3 regions of the Nostoc sp. DedSLP04 genome follow, and region 3 is predicted to be linked to each of the others. Evidence: predicted binding sites of a transcription regulator. Region 3 holds the regulator's gene; each other region holds the start of a gene.
What was found. Region 3 encodes HrcA, which represses chaperone genes, less so after heat shock. Its sites were predicted from a motif close to TTAGCACTCNNGANTCNNGAGTGCTAA; they were not measured.
Positions count from the first base shown of each region.

Region 1: groL (chaperonin GroEL) is a predicted target of HrcA. The motif match lies at 947-973, and genes of this name have one in related genera.
Region 2: groES (co-chaperone GroES) is a predicted target of HrcA. The motif match lies at 991-1,017, and genes of this name have one in related genera.

Region 1 covers NZ_JAVRCL010000049.1:18,377-20,655, forward strand. Annotated here, with positions in the region: gene groL (chaperonin GroEL) at 1-914, opposite strand, end outside; gene RMX89_RS24140 (MraY family glycosyltransferase) at 1,072-2,154, shown strand; gene RMX89_RS24145 (Rpn family recombination-promoting nuclease/putative transposase) at 2,216-2,279, opposite strand, start outside.
Region 2 covers NZ_JAVRCL010000002.1:73,703-75,981, forward strand. Annotated here, with positions in the region: gene groL (chaperonin GroEL) at 1-527, opposite strand, end outside; gene groES (co-chaperone GroES) at 661-972, opposite strand; gene RMX89_RS01440 (hypothetical protein) at 1,274-1,468, shown strand; gene RMX89_RS01445 (response regulator transcription factor) at 2,074-2,279, shown strand, end outside.
Region 3 covers NZ_JAVRCL010000025.1:4,455-6,733, forward strand. Annotated here, with positions in the region: gene RMX89_RS16015 (DUF2834 domain-containing protein) at 1-493, opposite strand, end outside; gene hrcA (heat-inducible transcriptional repressor HrcA) at 615-1,766, opposite strand; gene RMX89_RS16025 (rhodanese-like domain-containing protein) at 2,232-2,279, opposite strand, start outside.

The DNA of each region.
Region 1 (2,279 bases), on a different contig from region 3:
AAACCGATTTCTTCAGAAATCAACTGTCCATCGGTGAGAATCGCAATATCTTCTAACAAAGCTTTGCGGCGATCGCCAAACCCAGGCGCTTTAATTCCAGCTACAGCTAGTACACCGCGCGCTTTGTTCACCACCAAAGTTGCCAAAGCATCACCTTCGACATCTTCAGCGATAATTAGCAAAGGCTGACCAGAACGGGCAACTTTTTCTAAAATTGGCACTAAATCTTGGATGCTGCTGATTTTTTTATCTGTCACCAAGATTCGGGCGTTTTCAAATTCGACGATTTGCCGTTCGTTGTTGGTGACGAAGTAGGGAGAAATATAACCCCTGTCAATCTGCATCCCCTCAACTACTTCTAGTTCAGTTGTCAGGGATTTAGATTCTTCAACGGTAATTACACCATCTTTGGTGACTTTTTCCATTGCTTGAGCTAACATTTGACCAACTTCTTCATCGTTACCAGCAGAAACAGTGGCAACTTGAGCGATCGCACTTCCTTCTACTGGCTTGGCTATTTTGGCAATTTCTTCTACCAATGCCTCAATAGTTTTGTCGATCCCGCGTCTCAAGCTCACAGGGTTACTACCTGCCGCAACGTTCTTCAAACCTTCTCTAATTAAGGCTTGTGCTAAAACTGTGGCGGTGGTTGTCCCATCTCCAGCGACATCTTTAGTTTTTGAGGCCACTTCCTGGATGAGTCTTGCACCAGTATTTTCCAAAGGATCTTCTAATTCAATTTCCTTGGCAACAGTGATACCATCGTTGACAATTTGAGGTGCGCCAAATTTTTTCTCTAAAAGGACATTGCGACCTTTGGGCCCCAAGGTGATTTTTACGGCATCGGCAAGGGCGTTAACACCCCTTTCTAGAGATCGCCGCGATTCCTCGTCAAATGCAATAATTTTCGCCATGTTTGATTTCTCCAGCGCTTCCATTAGACAATTTAGCACTCACAGCGCCAGAGTGCTAATCTCTCAAGCGGCTCAAGTTACAAATGGAAATAAAAAAATTGATTAATATACAGGTGATGCTCATATTAGATACTGGCAGTAATGCTTGAATTGGGAGATGAATCTAGACAACTCCCTTAAGTCCCTTGGTATTGCCGACCCTAGCGGCACCGGCTGGTTGGCAGTAGTATTTACGTTCCTCTTGGCTTGGCTTGTAACTTGGCGTTTAATTCCGACAGTACGAAAATTCGCCTTGCGGGTAGGTTGGGCTGACCAACCCAACGCACGGCGACTCAACCGAGAACCTTTACCCAATGCAGGGGGGCTGGCTATCTACGCGGGCGTGATTGCTGCGCTGGTACTAGCTAGCCTTTTACGACCGATCGAACTCCAAAACGTATTGGCTCAGGTGCTCACTATTCTGTTGGGGGGTTCGATATTAGTCCTGGTGGGCTTTATTGACGATCAGTTTGGCTTACCGCCCTCTGTGCGATTGTGGGCGCAAATTGTCACGGCACTTTTGCTGGTAGCTAATGGTATCAGTGTCAAAGTCCTGTTTGGCACTCCCATCGATTCACTTCTGTCCATGTTGCTAACAGTACTATGGGTAGTAGGGATTACCAACGCCATCAATTTGATGGATGGTATGGATGGCTTGGCAGGAGGAATTAGCTTTATAACCGCCATGAGTTTATTGGGCGTTGCAGCTCAATTTAACAATCGTGCTGCGGCAATCTTAGTCCTCGCAGCTTTGGGAGGTGCTGCACTAGGATTTTTGCGCCATAATTTCCATCCATCACGAATTATTATGGGTGATGCCGGAGCATACTTTTTTGGTTATGTGTTGGCAGCAACTAGTATTTTAGGGAAACTGCAACAAAACACAATTTATGCGCTAATTCCCACGGTTTTATTTCTATTATTACCGGTGCTAGATACCACTCAAGTATTTGTGCGGCGGCTACTAGCAGGAAATAACCCTCTGAGTACTCCTGGCAAAGACCACCTGCACCACCGCTTACTTGCTTGGGGACTCTCCCAGCGCCATGCTGCGTTTACCCTTTGGTCAATTACCTTAGTTTTCAACTTGCTAGCGATGAGAATACAAGGTATGAGTTTGGCTGTGATGCTGACAACCGCCAGTAGTATTATCCTACTTTTGGGCTTTACAGTCTGGCAAAGGATACGCCAACAGCCTTAGTTGCTTGTAGGGTGGGCATTGCAGTGCTAGCCCTACTATGTTTATTCAATTCACCAAAAATTCAAGCTTGAGTTAAATTGTCTTGCAGCCAAACAACTAAATCTCCTTCTGTGGAAAAATCCAAC
Region 2 (2,279 bases), on a different contig from region 3:
AGGGAAATTACGCCTTCCTTACCCACCTTGTCCATTGCTTGGGCAATCATCTGACCAACTTCTTCGTCGTTACCAGCCGAGATCGCACCAACTTGGGCAATGGCTTTGGAATCTTCCACTGGACGGGCGTGTTCAGCAATTTTTTCTACCAGGAAGCTGGCAGCTTTGTCAATACCACGCTTCAGTGAAATCGCGTTAGCACCAGCTGCAACGTTCCGCAAGCCTTCTTTGACGATCGCATGAGCTAATACGGTAGCGGTGGTAGTACCATCGCCCGCAGCATCATTGGTCTTAGAAGCAGCTTGACGAATCAGAGCTACACCAGTGTTTTCAATGTGGTCTTCTAATTCGATTTCTTTGGCGATCGTTACACCGTCATTGACGATTTGCGGTGCGCCAAACTTCTTTTCTAGGACTACGTTACGACCTTTGGGGCCAAGGGTAACAGCTACAGCCTCAGCCAGGATGTCAATGCCTCGTTCTAAGGCGCGACGGGCGTTTTCGTTGTAGATAATGCGCTTTGCCATAATTTATTGTTAGTTGTCCTTTGTCATTTGTCATTTGTCTTTTGTTCTACCCTTCGGGAAGCCGCCCGGAGGGCATCTACGTCATTTGTCATTTGTCCTTTGTCATTGGCTAATGACTAATGACCAATGACCACTAGATAACAACTGCTAAAATATCTTTTTCAGAAAGCAGTACATATTCTTCAGTGCCGAGCTTGATGTCAGTGCCAGCGTACTTAGAGTACAGCACCTTATCGCCGACTTTAATTTCTAATTCCTGACGGTTTCCGTCGTCATTACGCTTGCCAGGGCCAAGAGCCACTACTTCCCCTACTTGGGGCTTTTCCTTGGCGGTATCGGGCAAATACAGACCACCTGCGGTCTTCTCCTCAGAGGCGCTCACTTTTACGAAAACGCGATCGCCTAAAGGTTTAACTGTAGAAACGCTTAGAGATAAAGCTGCCATAATTATTTTCTCCAGAGTTTAGCACTCTCAACTCCTGAGTGCTAATTTACCGAAAATTGGCGTCCAATGGCAAGAATGCCTTGAGTACGGGTTCCCGAACTAGAAGGTCATAGATGTACTTAAGTATAAATGCTTAATTATTTATACCTTGCGGGTTTTGTTCTGTAAGTTACGAAGAGAGTAGGGAGTGGAGAATTAAGAGTTATGAAAATTCTTCCCTATTCCCCATTCCCTACTCTCCAGTCAACTTTATTTGCAAAGCTTGCAAATTGTTATGGAACTGTAATCAGGGAGCCACTCGATGAGTAACAATACAGTGACAGCGATCCAGTCCAACCATCAAATCCCTAAAAAAACTCAATCTTTGGAACATGAGACCCTGAGTAATTGTGTAGAAAGTTTAGGACTTGCAAAAATTCAGCGAGACATTTTTATTTGCGCTGACCAGGCAATTGCTGCTCAAAACGAGCTAGTCTGGAATTCTGGGATTACTTAAAAAAGCGACTTAAAGATTTAAAACTCGATGAGCCGTACTAAAGTCATTCTATTTGCGTCTATAAAACTAAAGCCAACTGCTTGCGTGTTTCTGGTTCTAGATCCATAATGGTGATTTACCCTGATGGTGTCTGGTATCGCCAAGCAAACCCGGAAGTTACTCTGCGGATCGTCCGAGAACACTGAATAGGTAATAAGGTGGTAGAAGAATATGCGTTTTCAATCCATCTTTTGCCTGAAACTTCCCTAGTTTCTTGTGAACACCTCATAGAGGCTTAACAACGAAAGGATATGGTATAGCAGTAGGCTTTAAGAAAGTGCGGGTTGGTTTTGAGGTAGGGTCATCTTTAAGCCAATACTTACTTGTGAGTCCGAAAGATTATTATTTAATCAGTGTTTTTTACCCCGCCCCTTTCAAAGCGATATATAATAGCGCATTATAGATACTACTGCTATACGTATCCTTGCTGGACTTTTGCTATCGAGCTACTAGTCTATTGAAAGTGCTCGGCATTTTTGAGACTTCGAGACAGCAAAGGCAAGTTAAGTAGGAAAAGGACAACATCTCGAATAACCCACCATAGAGGATAAATATTCAAGACTTTGATGGACCGAAGCGCGACAAGTGCCACTGCTATGAAAGAGCCCAGCATGAAAGATCACAAACGACTTCTATTGATTGATGATGACCCTAACCTCATCTTGCTGGTGAAGGATTACTTGGAATTCCGGGGATATGAAGTCATCACCGCTGAAAATGGACGTGAAGCTCTGGAAATTTTAGAGCAAGATGTTCCAGACATGATCATCTG
Region 3 (2,279 bases):
GTAGACAGAAATCTAAACTCATCACATTGATGAAGCGGTTGGTTTGCCACTGTTGCACAAAATTACTCCAATCTCCTCCTCTTAAACCATAGACAGCTAGAATAACCGTGGCTACCATCAAGACAACCCCAGTCACACGAGAATCTAACAGCTTGAGCAAGGTATTCTTTTTACCGACAAATTTATTATTTGGTTCTCTAAAGGCTAAGTACGGCAACAATGCAAAAGCACCAACTCCGAAAGAGACAGTAGCAAACAGCCAAGCAGGTATTTTTTGTCCTCTACCATCAATAAAGACTACTGCGCTGTAAATAAGAGGCCAGATGCCCATGAGGTTGAATAATGCTATGACTAACGGGTTAACGCCTTGCCACTGGCCAATAGAAAGGTTTTTAATTAACTCGAATGTACCAGGTTGCTCAGGAGGTGCGAGAAAAAAACCATAGACAACAAATCCCAGCCACAGTAGACTAAAGGCAATTTTTCTAAGCATGAAAGATTTAAGTAGTATTAATTATTGATTTTGCCGTTACAAATACGGCTATGTGCTTGCTATGTGGTATTGTTTCCTCCCCTAGAGGCGTAGCGGCTTGTTCCTAAAGATTAACCGCTAATTAAGGATTGAAATAACTGAAAGCTTCTGAGAGATAATCAGCAGCAGATGCTACTACTGCGATCGCACTTTCATAATCTAGACGCGTTGGCCCCAAAACTCCTACACTTCCTACGGGTATCGAACCTCGGCGATAGTTAGAAGAAATCAAGGTGCAGGTGCGTATCGGTTCTAATGGATTTTCTGCGCCAATGCGAACCGTTACTTTTGGTTTTCCACCATCCTCTAGTTCTGGTTCTTCAAATATTAATCGCCACAGTTGGTCTTGTTCTTCTTCCAGCAGGTGGATAATTGTTTGTACTTGCTGTAACTGGGAAAATTCTGGCTGGCGCAAAACTTCTGACACACCCCGAACCATAATTTGGGTTGCAGTCGGTGCAAGAGTGCGACGAGTCAATTCGGCAACTGAGTTTTTCAAAAATTCCCCGTAGCGTTGGAATTCTTGATCTAGTTCGCTCCAGTTGAGGTGGCCTAATTCCAACAGACTTCGCCCCCGCAGGTGACTATTCAAAAAGTTAGAAACAATCTGCAACTCGCGATCTATTACCTCTGAATCCCGTTGGCTTTCTTCTGGTGTTAGCGACAAATCCATCAATTTAGAATGTGTCTCATAACCATCTGTCACCACAATCAGCATGATCCGTCCGGCTTCAATTTGCATTAATTGCAGATGTCGCAATAGCGCTGTGGTCGTTTGCGGTATAGTAATCAAGCTAATACAACCACTCAAGGTTGCTAAAATCTGCGCGGCTCCTTGCAGTAGGGTTTCTAAACTCCGATCTTGCCACTGTAGCTGCTTTTGCAATGCCACCTCTACTTCTCGCCCTAAAATTTCCGTAGCACTTTGTGGAAGCAAGCTCCGCGTAGCGTCTGTCTGCGACACGCTGCGCGACCACAGAGAAGGCGTAATTAGCTGGTCAACATAAATGCGATAGCCCGAATCTGAAGGTACACGTCCAGCAGAAGCGTGTGGTTGGTAGAGCAATCCAGACTTTTCTAAAACACCCATGACATTGCGAATTGTCGCCGAGCTTACACCCAGATCGTACTCCTCAACCAAAGCCTTTGAACCAACTGGCTCTGCCGTAGCAATGTAGTGACGTACCGTTGCCCAAAGTATATGCTGTTGTCGATTTGTTAACTGAACTTCCATTATGGTATGTTTTGCTGAAGGCAGATTTTAATCAAACTCTCAAGAAATTTGTGGATTTAATCGAAACAGAAAATATTAATAATTTATTAAGATATCAAATTATATAACTATATTATGATAAGTATTTTTAAAGTTTATATACAAAGCATTTTTTAAGATTAGGGTTGAACTAGTAGCTCAATTTTTTTGCAAAAGCTGCTAGTTATAATGTACCCCTCCGATGCTTTTTTCTAACCGTACTTTTGCATAAATTTATGCTTGCAACAGTATTATTAGATACGTATTTTCTTCAGGGGTTACTGCCGAACTGTAATTTAGAGCAATCCAACATTTTTATGCAGATGTAGGTGATGCCCAAATTTCAAACTTTCCGGCAAGCCTCTAAATAGATGTACTTCTATGTTTAGCATAGCAAAATTCAGATGGAAGAGTAAGTTCCATCTGAATGATGTATCCGAGCAGAAGCTAATACTGGGGAATTGAAGAGTCTACTAATTGGGAATAGGCATCAAT